4 regions of the Pseudomonas sp. NPDC078416 genome follow, and region 4 is predicted to be linked to each of the others. Evidence: predicted binding sites of a transcription regulator. Region 4 holds the regulator's gene; each other region holds the start of a gene.

Region 1 (3,575 bases), on a different contig from region 4:
TGTTTTCCCACATGTCCGCCGTAATCCGCCCACGCACCGCATGGGCACTCGCCCGCGCCGCGCCCAGGCAGCTGAAGATGCTGGCAGGGTTTTCGGCGTCCAGCGCGAAAAAGTGCAGCAAGCGCTCGGCGTGCAGGTCGCCGTGGCGCTCCAGATAATCGTCCAGGGTTCCGGTGATCAGCAGTGGCATGGCGATTTCATTGAGGCCATCCCCGCGTCCGTCCTGTGGCATCAGCGACAGCGAATAGCTGACGTCGAGCATCCGCGCGAGGTTTTCGGCGCGCTCCAGGTACCGCGACATCCAATATAAATCCGAGGCAGTTCTACTTAGCATTGGCAGGCATCCTTAATCCTCGACCACCCAGGTGTCCTTGGTTCCGCCACCCTGCGACGAGTTCACCACCAGCGAGCCTTCGCGCAGGGCAACACGCGTGAGACCACCGGGCACTACACGGGTTTCGCGGCCAGCCAGGACGAACGGGCGAAGGTCGATGTGGCGCGGGGCGATACCGTTCTCGACGAAGGTCGGACAGGTCGACAGGCACAAGGTCGGTTGCGCTATGTACGCGTGGGGCTTGGCTTTGAGCCGCGCCCGGAACGACTCGATTTCGGCGGCGGTGGATGCGGGGCCCACGAGCATGCCGTAACCGCCGGAGCCCTGGGTTTCCTTGACCACCAGATCGCCCAGATTGGCGAGCACGTGGGACAGCTCTTCGGGCTTGCGGCACTGCCAGGTCGGCACGTTCTTGAGGATCGGCTCTTCGTCGAGGTAGAAACGGATCATGTCGGTCACGAAGGGGTACACCGACTTGTCGTCCGCCACGCCAGTGCCGATGGCATTGGCCAGGACCACATTGCCCGAGCGGTAGGCGGCCAGCAGGCCCGGCACGCCGAGCATGGAATCAGGATTGAACGCCAGTGGATCAAGGAACGCGTCATCGAGCCTGCGGTAAATCACGTCCACCGCTTTCGGGCCGTCGGTGGTGCGCATGAACACGCGGTCATCGCGCACGAACAGGTCAGCGCCTTCCACCAGCTCCACGCCCATTTCCCGGGCGAGAAACGCATGCTCGAAAAACGCGCTGTTGAAGCGCCCGGGGGTCAGCACGACGACGCTCGGGTTATCCAGCGGGCTCGAGCTTTTGAGGGTGTCCAGCAACAGATTCGGGTAGTGATCGATCGGCGCGATGCGTTGCGCGGCGAACAGCTCGGGGAACAGCCGCATCATCATCTTGCGGTCTTCGAGCATGTAGCTCACGCCGCTTGGCGTGCGCAGGTTGTCTTCGAGCACGTAATACGTGCCGTCGCCGTCACGCACCAGATCGACGCCGGAGATGTGCGAATACAGGTCGCGGTGCAGATTCAGGCCCTGCATCGCCAACTGGTATTGCTCGTTGGCAAGTACCTGTTCGGCAGGAATGATCCCGGCCTTGATGATGCGCTGATCGTGATAGAGGTCAGCGAGAAACATGTTCAGCGCCTTGACGCGCTGAATGCAGCCGCGTTCCACCACTCGCCATTCGCTGGCCGGAATGCTGCGCGGAATCGTATCGAAGGGGATGAGCCGCTCGGTGCCCTGCTCGTCGCCGTACAGCGTGAACGTGATCCCGGCGCGATGAAACAAAAGATCGGCCTCACGCCGGCGCTGAGCGAGCAACTCAGGCGGCGCTTCACCCAACCAGCGGGCGAATTCCCGATAATGCGGACGGACTATGCCGCCCGCATCGTACATCTCGTCATAAAAGGTGCGGATCATGCCGTACTCCTTGTCACCATGGACACCAGAGCCTTCGCAAGGCCCGTGCCATCGGCATAAACGCTTCAATATCAATGGGTTGAATTAAACAGCCGGAGCGTCCGCACCATTCCTGTGCACGATGCGCCCTAACCTTTTGCCCGACGCTTCATGGCGAAGCATCCGGTACTTTTCAAAATCTATCGCGGGCATAGCCACAGTTCATTTCCGCGTACTACTGGAGCTGATCATAATCGCCCCATACCGCAGACCAACCCGCCGGATCTCACAAGGCGACTGGCTCAAAACCTTATTGGCAACGCCACCCGATATTCCCTTTCCGCCGCTCCCAAGAGAGCGGCTTTTTTTTGCCTGTGATTCAGCTCGGTGCATCTCCCGCGCCACGCTTGATCGTAGACACGGGAGACCACGTTCTTGACGCCAGGCGCCTTGCTTTCGACGCCTGACTGTCAATGAAGCCAGGTCAATGAAGGCGCTTGAGCTCCTGTTTCACGCCCCAGCCTTCAACCTCCCCGTCCAGACCGAAAATCGCGGTCTGGAAATCCTGCTCGAAGTCGCCGATTCCGTCGTAGGTCGCGTACATCAACTTGCTCAGTTCCAGGTGCCACGCGCCGTCTTCCAGAGCATTGAGCTGGACATTGACTGACTCGCCACGAAATTTTTCCGCAGCCTGACGCGCCCGGTCCTCATCCGGAAAGGTGGCATAGAACTCGATGGGGTGAATGCGTGCGAAGTCGAAACCGCCTTCTTTCATGCAGCGCAGAACATGGCTGCTGACGTCTTCTTGATAGGCTGTGCTCATGAAACGTCCTCCTATGCAACGATAGATAGAGTTTCAACTATCCCGAAACACTCCCCGATGGCGAGGCGTGTAGCGGCAGGTCATCCGCCGCCCGGGACTCAAGCATGTCGCTGACAAGGCCGGTACGTTTTACAAAACAAACATACGTACGCGAGCTGACTCGGGTAGATGCTTCACCGACCTCGCTGGCAGAGTACGCCGATTGATAGTGCGTTGCCAATTGGCAGGATGGCGGGAAATGCAGGCTTCTTACGAAGCCTCGACGATGGAGATGATCTGTACCGCGTTCTGCTCTTTGAGTGTCTTTACGGTGGGCTCGGCAGTGCGACCGTCGAGGTCGTTCAGATCAAGATCACTGGCGACCGGGAACAGGATCGGACGGAGTCGCTGCGCAGCCTCTTCTTCACTGGGACGGTGATCGGATTCAAGATCGAGGCTTTGCTGTACACCGTCTTTGTCCAGAAACGAAATAGTCCACACTTTCATCAATGTCTCCTCAGTAAAGGCCTGACAACGGCCTGATGATCTTGACCCTTGCAGCGCACTGACGTTCAACCCGAATCGTCAGCGCCCGCCCGAGGTTATCAGCCCAAACCCACAGGTCTGCAGGCAAAAAAAAACGCCCCGGTGTCGGGGCGTTTTTCATCAGGCTGCGGTCATTGCGGCTTGGCGTCTTTGACCCCTGCCGTGTTGTCCAGCAGGCTCTTGGTTGCGGTCTGCAGGAAGCTGTCGAGCTTCTTGCGCAACTCGGCGACGTCCGGCGCGTTCGGCATCAGCTCGGCGTGGGGCTTGGTGCCCAACGCGTAGCTGTACACCTTCGGCTCCATTTCCTTGGGTTCGATCAGGATCCGGTTGCCGGTGACCAGCGCCACGGTCTGCTCGCTGCCCGATGGCTTGATCACACCAAAGCCCTCGTCTCCCGCCGGCAGATTGAGCAGGTCGCGGCCCCAACACTGGTGCACGGTGTCGCCACCCAGGCGGCCCATGATGGTCGGTACGATATCGATCTGCGTACCG
Region 2 (3,575 bases), on a different contig from region 4:
TTGCCGCCTTCGCGGGTTTCAACCGTGAGATTACCGGACAGGACATAGGCCGCATTGGGCATTGGGTGCTCGTGCCAATTGAGTGCGGTGTTGGCGGGGATCTTGATGTTGAGGACAGTCAGCTCAGGCTTGCCGACGGGGTAAGCGTCATAGGCCGTTCCATCCCAGGACCTTGAGCTTTTGAGCAAAACGGTGGATTCGACCGTTGAGGCCGGAACGGAACTGGGCGGTTGGGCGGTGGCGCATCCGCCTAGGGCAATCATCGCCAGCAGCACGCAAGTGACGGGAATGTTCAGCATGAGCGAAATCCTTGTGCTTGTTGAAAAGCAGAAAACACAAGGTTGCCGGAAGCGTCATTCCCATCTGCGGTACATATTTATAGCGACTGAATCAGGGGAGCTCAATAACGAAAAAGGCCTCCCGAAGGAGGCCTCTCGTTCACGCAGCTTTCGCCGGCGCGACTGGATCAGCAGCTGTAGTACAGCTCGTATTCCAGTGGGTGTACGAAGGTGCGCACTTTGATTTCTTCTTCGGATTTCAAAGCGATGTAAGCGTCGATGAAGTCGTCGCTGAATACGCCGCCTTTGGTCAGGAACGCACGACCTTTATCCAGCTCTTCCAGGGCTTCTTTCAGGCTGCCGCAAACTTGTGGGATCTCTTTCGCCTCTTCAGGCGGCAGGTCATACAGGTTTTTGTCAGCAGCATCGCCAGGGTGGATCTTGTTCTGGATGCCGTCCAGGCCAGCCATCAACAATGCAGCGAACGCCAGGTACGGGTTGGCCGCCGGGTCCGGGAAACGTGCTTCGATACGACGGCCTTTAGGGCTGTTGACGTAAGGAATACGGATCGACGCCGAACGGTTGCGAGCCGAGTAGGCCAGCATGACCGGCGCTTCGAAACCTGGAACCAGACGCTTGTAGGAGTTGGTTGCCGGGTTGGTGAAGCCGTTTAGCGCCTTGCCGTGCTTGATGATGCCGCCGATGAAGTACAGAGCGGTGTCGGACAGGCCGGCATAACCTTCGCCTGCGAAGGTGTTCTTGCCATCTTTGGAGATGGACATGTGAACGTGCATACCTGAACCGTTATCGCCGTACAGAGGCTTTGGCATGAAGGTAGCGGTGCGGCCGTAAGCGTCGGCAACGTTGTGCACGACGTACTTCAGGGTCTGAACTTCGTCAGCCTTTTTAACCAGCGTGTTGAATTTCACACCGATTTCGTTCTGGCCAGCGGTTGCCACTTCGTGGTGGTGAACTTCGACGACCTGGCCCATTTCTTCCAGGGCGTTGCACATTGCGGTGCGGATTTCGTGGTCGTGGTCGAACGGTGGAACCGGGAAGTAGCCGCCTTTGATGCCTGGACGGTGACCCTTGTTACCGCCTTCGATGTCAGCGTCGGACATCCACGAACCTTGTTCGGAGTAGATCTTGAACATGGAGCCGGAGATGTCGGACTTGAATTTCACTTCGTCGAAGATGAAGAATTCTGGCTCAGGGCCGGCGAATACAGTGTCACCGATGCCGGTCGACTTCAGGTATTCCTCGGCGCGGTGAGCGATGGCACGTGGGTCGCGATCGTAACCTTGCATGGTCGAAGGTTCGATGATGTCGCACACCAGGATCAGGGTAGGCTCTTCGGTGAACGGATCCAGGACGGCGGTTTCGTCGTCCGGCAGCAGGATCATGTCGGAGGCTTCGATGCCTTTCCAGCCCGAGATGGAGGAACCGTCGAACATTTTGCCGACTTCGAAGAAGTCGTCTTCCAGCGCATCGCGGGCCGGCATGGTCACGTGGTGCTGAGTGCCTTTGGTGTCCGTGAAGCGCAGATCAATCCACTTAACGTCATGATCTTTGATGAGTTGAACCGACTTCGACATGTTGTCCTCCGGGGTGGATTAGGGCCTGAGTAGTGGTTGGCCCTTCAATTTGGGTGATGCCGGGCGCGATACTCGACCAAGGCAACCTGCCTCACAAGGGAGCAATTTGCATGCCAGTGCCCTGTGTTGGGTTTCCCACGGGAATACTTGCCTTTAAGCGCGTTAAACGTCGCATATTCGAAAACAGGCGCACCCTTATGGTGCTAAGTAATTGTATACAGGGCCGTTTTGGTGCGTAGACGATTGGCCGTACGATAACTGGTTAAACCTTGAGCAATTTCCGCTATAATCCGCGCCCCCCTTTTTCGACCGGGACCTAGCGCGCTGTTTTCATGAAATTAATCGTCAAAGTCTTCCCAGAAATCACTATCAAAAGCCGGCCTGTGCGCAAGCGCTTCATCAAACAGCTGGCCAAGAACATCCGCACGGTGCTCCGCGATCTGGACCCGGCGTTGGTGGTGGATGGCGTGTGGGACAACCTTGAGGTCGAAACCAGGGTCGAGGATGCCAAAGTCCTGCGCGAGATGACCGAGCGGCTCAGCTGCATGCCCGGCATCACGCACTTTCTGCAGGTCGACCAGTACCCGCTGGGCGACATGGAAGATATCTACGAGAAGTGCAAGCTGCACTTCGGCGATGCAATTCCCGGCAAGATATTCGGCGTGCGCTGCAAGCGTGCCGGTCATCATGACTTCAGCTCCATGGACGTCGAGAAGTACGTCGGCAGCAAGCTGCGCCGTGAGTGCAGCGCCGCCGGCATCTCGCTCAAGGCCCCGGAAGTCGAAGTCAGAATCGAGATTCGGGACCAGCGCCTGTTCGTGATCCACAGCCAGCACAACGGCATGGGCGGTTATCCGCTGGGTTCGCTTGAACAGACCCTGATCCTGATGTCCGGTGGCTTTGACTCCACCGTGGCGGCGTACCAGATCATGCGTCGTGGCCTGATGAGCCATTTCTGCTTCTTCAATCTGGGCGGACGTGCCCACGAGCTGGGCGTGATGGAAGTCGCGCACTTCATCTGGAAGAAGTACGGCAGCTCCCAGCGGGTGCTCTTCGTCAGCGTACCGTTCGAGGAAGTTCTGGGAGAAATTCTCGGAAAAGTCGATAACAGTCATATGGGCGTAGTATTGAAGCGTATGATGTTGCGCGCCGCGACGAACATTGCCGACCGGCTGGAAATCGACGCGCTGGTCACCGGCGAGGCGATTTCCCAGGTGTCCAGCCAGACGCTGCCCAACCTGTCGGTCATCGATTGCGTAACAGAGAAGCTGGTCCTGCGACCGCTGATCGCCAGTCACAAGCAGGACATCATCGACCTGGCCGATCAGATCGGCACCGGCGATTTTGCCCGGCACATGCCCGAATACTGCGGTGTGATTTCGGTGAATCCGAAGACCGCCGCCAAGCGCAACCGGGTCGAGCACGAAGAAAAATCGTTCGACATGGCCGTGCTCGAGCGAGCGCTCGAAAACGCTCGTCTGGTACCGATCGATCGCGTGATCGAGGAATTGGGCCAGGACATTCAGATTGAAGAAGTCAGTCAGGCGCTGGCAGGGCAAGTCATCATCGACATCCGTCACCCGGATGACGCTGAAGACCGTCCGCTGGCGCTGGCTGGCGTTGAAGTACAAACGCTGCCGTTCTTTGCATTGAACAGCCGTTTCAAGGAACTGGATGACACGCGCCAGTACCTGCTCTATTG
Region 3 (3,575 bases), on a different contig from region 4:
TACCTACCCGGCCCTTGTAACCACCGTTGCAGTGCTCGCAGCCTACTGGAGAGTAAAGCTTGAATGAGCCGATTTGCGACTCGGGGAAACCTTCAGCAATCAAAGTCTCCCGAGGGATTTCGACTTCCTTTTTGCAATGCGGGCACAACTTTCGCGCAAGACGTTGAGCGATGATCAGGTTGATGGCCGTTGCAATATTAAAAGCCGCGACGCCCATGTGATGCAGGCGGGTGAGCGTTTCAGCCGCGCTGTTGGTGTGCAGCGTGGACAAAACCATATGGCCGGTTTGCGAAGCCTTGATTGCGATTTCGGCTGTTTCCAGATCTCGAATTTCACCCACCATGATCACGTCAGGATCCTGACGTAGGAACGCTCGCAGCGCCTGAGAGAAGTCCATTCCCTGACGCGGGTTGACGTTGACCTGGTTGATGCCTTCGAGATTGATTTCGACCGGGTCCTCTGCCGTCGAGATATTGATATCGACAGTGTTGAGGATATTCAATCCCGTATAAAGCGACACCGTTTTACCCGAGCCGGTAGGGCCGGTCACAAGGATCATGCCCTGGGGTTGGCGAAGGGCTTCAAGGTAGAGCGCTTTCTGCTCCGGCTCGTACCCCAGCGCATCGATGCCCATCTGCGCAGTAGTAGGGTCCAAAATCCGCATCACGATTTTTTCGCCCCACAGTGTGGGTAGCGTGTTGACCCGAAAGTCGATGGCCCGGTTTTTAGAAATTCGGAGTTTGATGCGGCCATCTTGCGGTTTTCGACGCTCCGAAATATCGAGACTTGCCATGACCTTCAGACGTGCAGCGATCCGCCCAGCAAGGTGAATGGGCGGCTTCGCCACCTCATGAAGAATGCCATCGGTGCGGAGTCTAACCCGGAAAATTTTTTCGTAGGGCTCGAAATGCAGATCAGACGACCCCAGGCGGATGGCATCCATCAGCATCTTATTAACGAAGCGTACAACTGGGGCGTCGTCAGCGTCTTGCCCCCCGATCGCCGATTCCTTGCTTTCGTCGACAGTTTCAACCTCAAGCCCCAGATCGACGTCTGCAAGGTCGCCCATGCCCGAATGGCTATCAAAAAACTTGTCGATGGCGCTTGTTAGCTTGTCATCCTCGACCAAAATCGCTTCAGTCGTCAGGCCGGTGCTGAACTGAATGTCAGTAATTGCTTGATGATTGGTAGGATCGGAGATGCCCACAAAAAGCTTGTTGCCACGCCGCCACAGCGGAAGCGCATAGTGTTGACGAATGAGCTTCTCGCTTACCAAGCCTTTCGGCTGACTTTCTTTTTCAAGCGTACTGAGGTCCAGAAACGGTATGCCGAACTGTTCCGACGCTACTTCCGCGACTGTAATGCTTTTTAAAAGCTTGCTCTCGACGAGATGATGAACAAGCGAGACCTTGTCACGCCGCGCTTGTTCGTAGGCCTTCTGAGCCGTTTGTTCAGTTATCAGCTCGGCAACAACGAGTTGTTTGGCCAAACCAGTTAGGACGACATCAGTCATTGTAGCCACCAGACACGGACATTGGACCGTTATAGCGTAGTCGAGCGGTGCTGCCAAATGGACAGGGCTGTAGTGACGAAAATTGTCACTTAGTGCGGATATGAAGTGGTTTCGGGCGGCACTCGCATCAACGTAGTGCTTTTAGGCAGAGCAGTTCCAGAACTGGCACGTACTATGCATCGTGTCGTCCGAGCAACACCTAATTGACACCTGGAGTAGTAGCGATGAAGTCACAAAAAGGTTTCACCTTGATTGAGCTGATGATCGTTGTCGCGATTATTGGCATTTTGGCTGCCGTTGCGCTGCCGGCTTATCAAAACTACATAAAAAAAGCGGCTTACACTGAAGTGATTAACGGCATGACCTCTGTAAAGGCTGCGATTGGGGTTTGCGTAGCTCAAGAATCGGCACTTGCCTCTTGCGATACTGATGCGAAGATCCAGCAGCCTCTACCAAGTGGCCTGTCGACCGGCGCATTGAATAAAATTGAGCTGACAGCAAAAACAGCGGAAATTGTTGCAACGCCAAACGCTTATAAAGGTATTGTCGCTACAGATACCTGTTCCTTGAAACCTACCTTGGCCAGTGGCGTACTTACATGGCAGTACAGCGGTAAGTGCGTCGACAATAACTATGTGAAGAACTAAGTCTAGTCAATAGCGGTTTGCCGAAATAGCTCAGTCGGTAGAGCAGCGCACTCGTAACGCGAAGGTCGTAGGTTCGATTCCTATTTTCGGCACCAGAAACGCATAGAGCCCGGTCATCAAGACCGGGCTTTTCGTACCCAACATCCGCATCATCCCGCCAATCAACAAATCCCAGGCGGAATCCCGTCCTTATTGAAATCCTTCAACCGCTCCTTCTCCTCCTCAGTCGAGTGAGCCGGAACGTCTTCTTCAGGTTCGACAGGTTGCTTCTCGTCAGCCATCGTCATTTCCTCATTGGTCTAATCAACAATCCGATCTCAAGGACATCAAGCCCATAACAAGCAGAGCCCGGTCTACCGTCGCAGTTCAACCTTTAAGGCGTCGGGACGCTCTCAGATACTCAATCGCATCGACAAATCCACCGCCTTCACGTCTTTAGTCAGCGTCCCAATGGAGATGTAATCAACGCCGGTTTCAGCAATGGTCCTCAGGGTAGCGTCAGTCACACCCCCGCTGGCCTCTAGCTTGGCGCGGCCGGAGGTGAGGCGGACGGCTTCGCGCATGTCGTCCAGGCTCAGCTCATCAAGCATGATGATGTCGGCACCGCCGTCGAGGGCTTGCCTCAGTTCGTCGAGGCTTTCCACTTCGATTTCCACCGGCTTGCCCGGCGCGATTTTGTGCGCGGCGGTGATGGCTTCGGCGATACCGCCACATGCAGCGATGTGGTTTTCCTTGATCAGGAACGCGTCGAACAAGCCGATGCGGTGGTTATGGCAGCCGCCGCAGGTGACAGCGTATTTCTGCGCCATTCTCAGGCCGGGCAGGGTTTTGCGGGTGTCGAGCAGTTTCACCTGAGTGTCGGCAACCATGTCGGCATAGTGCCGTGCGCGGGTGGCAACGCCTGACAGCAGCTGCAGAAAGTTGAGCGCGCTGCGTTCGCCTGTCAGTAAGGAGCGGGCGGGGCCTTCCAGGTGGAACAGTGCTTGATTGGGCTGTACGCGATCGCCGTCAACGATCTGCCAGTGCACGGCGACGCGCGGGTCAAGTTGACGGAATACAGCGTCCACCCACGCCGTGCCGGCAATCACCGCTGCGTCTCGGGAGATCACAGTGGCCTTGGCCAGCCGCTCCGCCGGAATCAGTTGCGCGGTGATGTCGCCACTGCCCACATCCTCCAGCAACGCACGGCGCACGTTGGCTTCGATTTCGGCAGTGAGGGCGTCTAGACGTAGGTTTGGCATATCAGGCTCCGCGGACTAAGTGCGCCGAGTATATGGCAGACGGGTGTACCAACCTAAGTCGGTCACGTGTCCAGTCGGGTGCATAACCTGCACTTTGTCGGTTTTTTCCTCGGTTATGCGACAGATTGTGATTTTGATGGTCTATCGCTGCACATATCGCTCCGCCGCCTCCTA
Region 4 (3,575 bases):
GATCGTCGGGCTGGTTCAGGCGGATCAGGGTCGCGTCCTGATCGACGACCAGGACGTCAGCCACCAGCCGATGCACGGGCGCGCACGCGCCGGTATTGGCTACCTGCCACAGGAAGCGTCGATCTTCCGCAAGCTCTCCGTCTCGGACAACATCATGGCGATCCTGGAGACCCGCAAAGAGCTCGATCGCGCTGCCCGCCGCAAGGAGCTGGAGAGCCTGCTGCAGGAATTCCACATCACCCACATTCGCGACAATCTGGGCATGAGCCTGTCGGGCGGCGAACGTCGCCGCGTGGAAATCGCACGCGCCCTCGCCACTTCGCCAAAATTCATTCTGCTCGATGAACCCTTCGCCGGTGTCGACCCTATTTCCGTAGGCGACATCAAGCAGATCATCCACCACCTCAAGGCCAAAGGGATCGGCGTGCTGATCACCGACCACAACGTGCGTGAGACGCTAGACATCTGCGAAACCGCCTACATCGTCAACGATGGGCAGCTGATTGCCGAAGGCGACGCCGAATCCATCCTGGCCAACCAGTTGGTCAAGGAAGTGTATCTGGGTCACGAGTTCCGCCTGTAACCGCAGTGATGACATGAGGTTGTGCGGTACCCCGCAACGTGCGCCATCGCCGACCTCGTTTTTTAATTGTCATCACACTCTAGGCAAACCCTCCAGCTTCAGGCATATAATTTGCTTAAGTTGGCGCCCTCGGCGCCCTGGTAGTAAATGGCGCGCAGTGCGCCGGCGAATAAGGTGTTAAGCCCTGCCATGAAACCTTCGCTAGTCTTGAGAATGGGCCAGCAGCTGACGATGACGCCTCAGCTGCAACAGGCAATCCGCTTGCTTCAGTTGTCGACACTGGATCTCCAACAGGAGATTCAGGAGGCGCTGGAGTCGAACCCGATGCTGGAACGGCAGGAGGAAGGCGACGATTTCGATAACGCCGACCCCCTGGCGGATAACGTAGAGCAAAAGCCCAACGCTGATGTTCAGGAACCCACCTACCAGGAATCGGCGCCAACCGTCGACAACCTCGATGAGGGCGACTGGAACGAGCGCATTCCCAACGAGCTGCCCGTCGACACCGCGTGGGAAGACGTCTACCAAACCAGCGCCAGCAGCCTGCCCAGCAACGACGATGACGAGTGGGATTTCACCACCCGCACCTCCGTTGGCGAGAGCCTGCAAAGCCACCTGCTCTGGCAACTCAACCTGGCGCCAATGTCGGACACCGACCGCCTGATCGCCGTGACCCTGATCGACTGCATCAACAACCAGGGCTACCTCGACGAAACACTCGAAGAAATGCTCGACGCGTTCGATCCCGAGCTCGATATCGAGCTGGACGAAATCGAAGCCGTTCTGCACCGCATTCAGCAGTTCGAGCCTGCCGGCATCGGTGCTCGCAACCTGAGCGAATGCCTGCTGCTGCAGCTTCGCCAGTTGCCGGCCAAAACCAGGTGGCTGGCGGAAGCGCAGAAGCTGGTCAGCGAATACATCGACCTGTTGGGCAGCCGCGACTACGCGCAACTGATGCGCCGCATGAAGCTCAAGGAAGACGACCTGCGTCAGGTCATCGAACTGGTGCAGAGCCTCAACCCGCGCCCCGGTTCGCAGATCGAGTCCAGCGAAGCCGAGTACGTCGTGCCCGACGTCATCGTGCGCAAGGACAACGAGCGCTGGCTGGTGGAGCTGAACCAGGAATCCGTGCCGCGCCTGCGGGTCAATCCCCAGTACGCAGGGTTCGTGCGTCGCGCCGATACCAGCGCCGACAACACGTTCATGCGCAATCAGCTGCAGGAAGCTCGCTGGTTCATCAAGAGCCTGCAGAGCCGTAACGAGACCCTGATGAAGGTGGCGACGCAAATCGTTGAACACCAGCGCGGCTTCCTCGAGTACGGCGACGAGGCCATGAAACCGCTGGTTCTGCATGACATCGCTGAAGCGGTCGGCATGCATGAATCGACGATTTCCCGGGTGACCACGCAAAAGTTCATGCACACGCCGCGCGGGATCTACGAACTCAAATATTTCTTTTCCAGCCACGTCAGCACCTCCGAAGGCGGCGAATGCTCGTCCACGGCGATTCGCGCGATCATCAAAAAACTGGTCGCTGCGGAAAATCAGAAAAAGCCGTTGAGTGACAGCAAGATCGCTGGTTTACTGGAAGCACAAGGCATTCAAGTGGCCCGTCGCACAGTCGCCAAGTACCGCGAATCCCTTGGGATTTCGCCGTCCAGCGAACGCAAGCGACTGATGTAAAGGTCACACGTCAAAGCGTTCCAGTGGCAGGCATTACGCCTGCCTCTTAATGCACTGGCAACGAAGGAGAAGCTGTATGCAAGTCAACATCAGTGGACACCAGCTGGAAGTGACCGAACCTCTGCGGACCTACATCGGCGAGAAACTCGCCCGACTGGAACGCCATTTCGACAAGATCACGAATGTGCAGGTCACGATGGAGGTCGAGAAGCTCAAGCAGAAGATCGAAGCCACCCTGCACGTTCCTGGCGCTGAAGTGGTTGCCAACGCCGAACACGACGACATGTATGCAGCCATTGACCTGCTTGCCGACAAGCTTGACCGCCAACTCAAAAAACATAAGGAAAAACAGCAAAGTCTGCTGCAAGGCGCGACTGCTCGCTGACACTCCCCACTCATGATCCGACTTGAAAATATCCTGACCCCTGGCCGTTCACTTGTGAACGTGCCAGGCGGCAGCAAAAAAGCCGTACTCCAAAACATCGCCAACGTGATCAGCAAGCAAGTGCCTGATCTTGATGAGCAGGTGGTGTTTGAAAGTCTTATTGCCCGTGAAAAGCTCGGCTCTACCGGATTCGGTAATGGCATCGCCATTCCCCACTGCCGCTTGAAGGGCTGTTCAACGCCTGTCAGCGCCGTGCTGCATCTCGAAAAACCCATTGATTTCGACGCCATCGACGGCGCACCGGTTGACCTGCTGTTTGTGCTGCTGGTCCCGGAAGCGGCCACCGATGCCCACCTCGAACTGCTGCGCCAGATCGCCAGCATGCTTGATCAGGCCGAGGTGCGTAAGCGGCTGCGCGGTGCCAAAACCGCTGAAGAGCTCTACAACGTCGTGATCGACGTCCAGAACGGTCACTGATCATGCGCATGATCATCGTCAGCGGCCGCTCCGGCTCCGGCAAGAGCACGGCCCTCGATGTCCTTGAAGACAGCGGATTCTATTGCGTCGATAACCTGCCCGCCGGGCTGCTCCCGGAACTGGCCGAGCGCGCACTGATCAATACCGAATTGGCTGAGCCCCTGCTGGCGGTCTCGATTGACGCGCGCAATCTGCCCAGTCACCTGACGCGATTCCCGCGGATGCTCGCCGAGGTTCGTGCCCGGCATATCCAGTGCGACGTGCTGTTCCTCGACGCCGATGAATCAACCCTGCTCAAGCGCTTTTCCGAAACTCGCCGTCGTCACCCGCTGAGCACGGCAACGCGCTCGTTGGCCGAAGCGATCCGTGACGAGAAGACGTTGCTCGGCCCGATCATCGACCTGGCGGATCTGACCGTCGACACCACGCACCTGAATCTCTACCAGC

What was found. The regulator sigma-54, encoded in region 4, starts transcription at its own class of promoters, with help from an activator protein. The targets are predictions, from matches to a motif close to ANTGGCATNNANNTTGCTNT.
Region 1: a site for sigma-54 is predicted at 1,790-1,809, ahead of ACQKEN_RS18465 (circularly permuted type 2 ATP-grasp protein). Genes of this name have one in related genera too.
Region 2: a site for sigma-54 is predicted at 1,972-1,991, ahead of glnA (glutamate--ammonia ligase). Genes of this name have one in related genera too.
Region 3: a site for sigma-54 is predicted at 1,675-1,694, ahead of ACQKEN_RS03410 (pilin). Genes of this name have one in related genera too.

Annotation. Positions count from the first base shown of each region.
Region 1 covers NZ_JBNNGV010000022.1:62,132-65,706, reverse strand. The annotation lists gene ACQKEN_RS18470 (alpha-E domain-containing protein) at 1-334, opposite strand, end outside; gene ACQKEN_RS18465 (circularly permuted type 2 ATP-grasp protein) at 347-1,756, opposite strand; gene ACQKEN_RS18460 (ribonuclease E inhibitor RraB) at 2,220-2,558, opposite strand; gene ACQKEN_RS18455 (hypothetical protein) at 2,808-3,044, opposite strand; gene ACQKEN_RS18450 (LTA synthase family protein) at 3,215-3,575, opposite strand, start outside.
Region 2 covers NZ_JBNNGV010000042.1:1,364-4,938, reverse strand. The annotation lists gene ACQKEN_RS23480 (cupin domain-containing protein) at 1-299, opposite strand, end outside; gene glnA (glutamate--ammonia ligase) at 467-1,873, opposite strand; gene thiI (tRNA uracil 4-sulfurtransferase ThiI) at 2,206-3,575, shown strand, end outside.
Region 3 covers NZ_JBNNGV010000001.1:759,661-763,235, forward strand. The annotation lists gene pilB (type IV-A pilus assembly ATPase PilB) at 1-1,513, opposite strand, end outside; gene ACQKEN_RS03410 (pilin) at 1,738-2,160, shown strand; tRNA gene ACQKEN_RS03415 (tRNA-Thr) at 2,180-2,255, shown strand; gene nadC (carboxylating nicotinate-nucleotide diphosphorylase) at 2,553-3,401, opposite strand.
Region 4 covers NZ_JBNNGV010000027.1:14,983-18,557, reverse strand. The annotation lists gene lptB (LPS export ABC transporter ATP-binding protein) at 1-583, shown strand, start outside; gene ACQKEN_RS20120 (RNA polymerase factor sigma-54) at 773-2,266, shown strand; gene hpf (ribosome hibernation-promoting factor, HPF/YfiA family) at 2,343-2,651, shown strand; gene ptsN (PTS IIA-like nitrogen regulatory protein PtsN) at 2,664-3,128, shown strand; gene rapZ (RNase adapter RapZ) at 3,131-3,575, shown strand, end outside.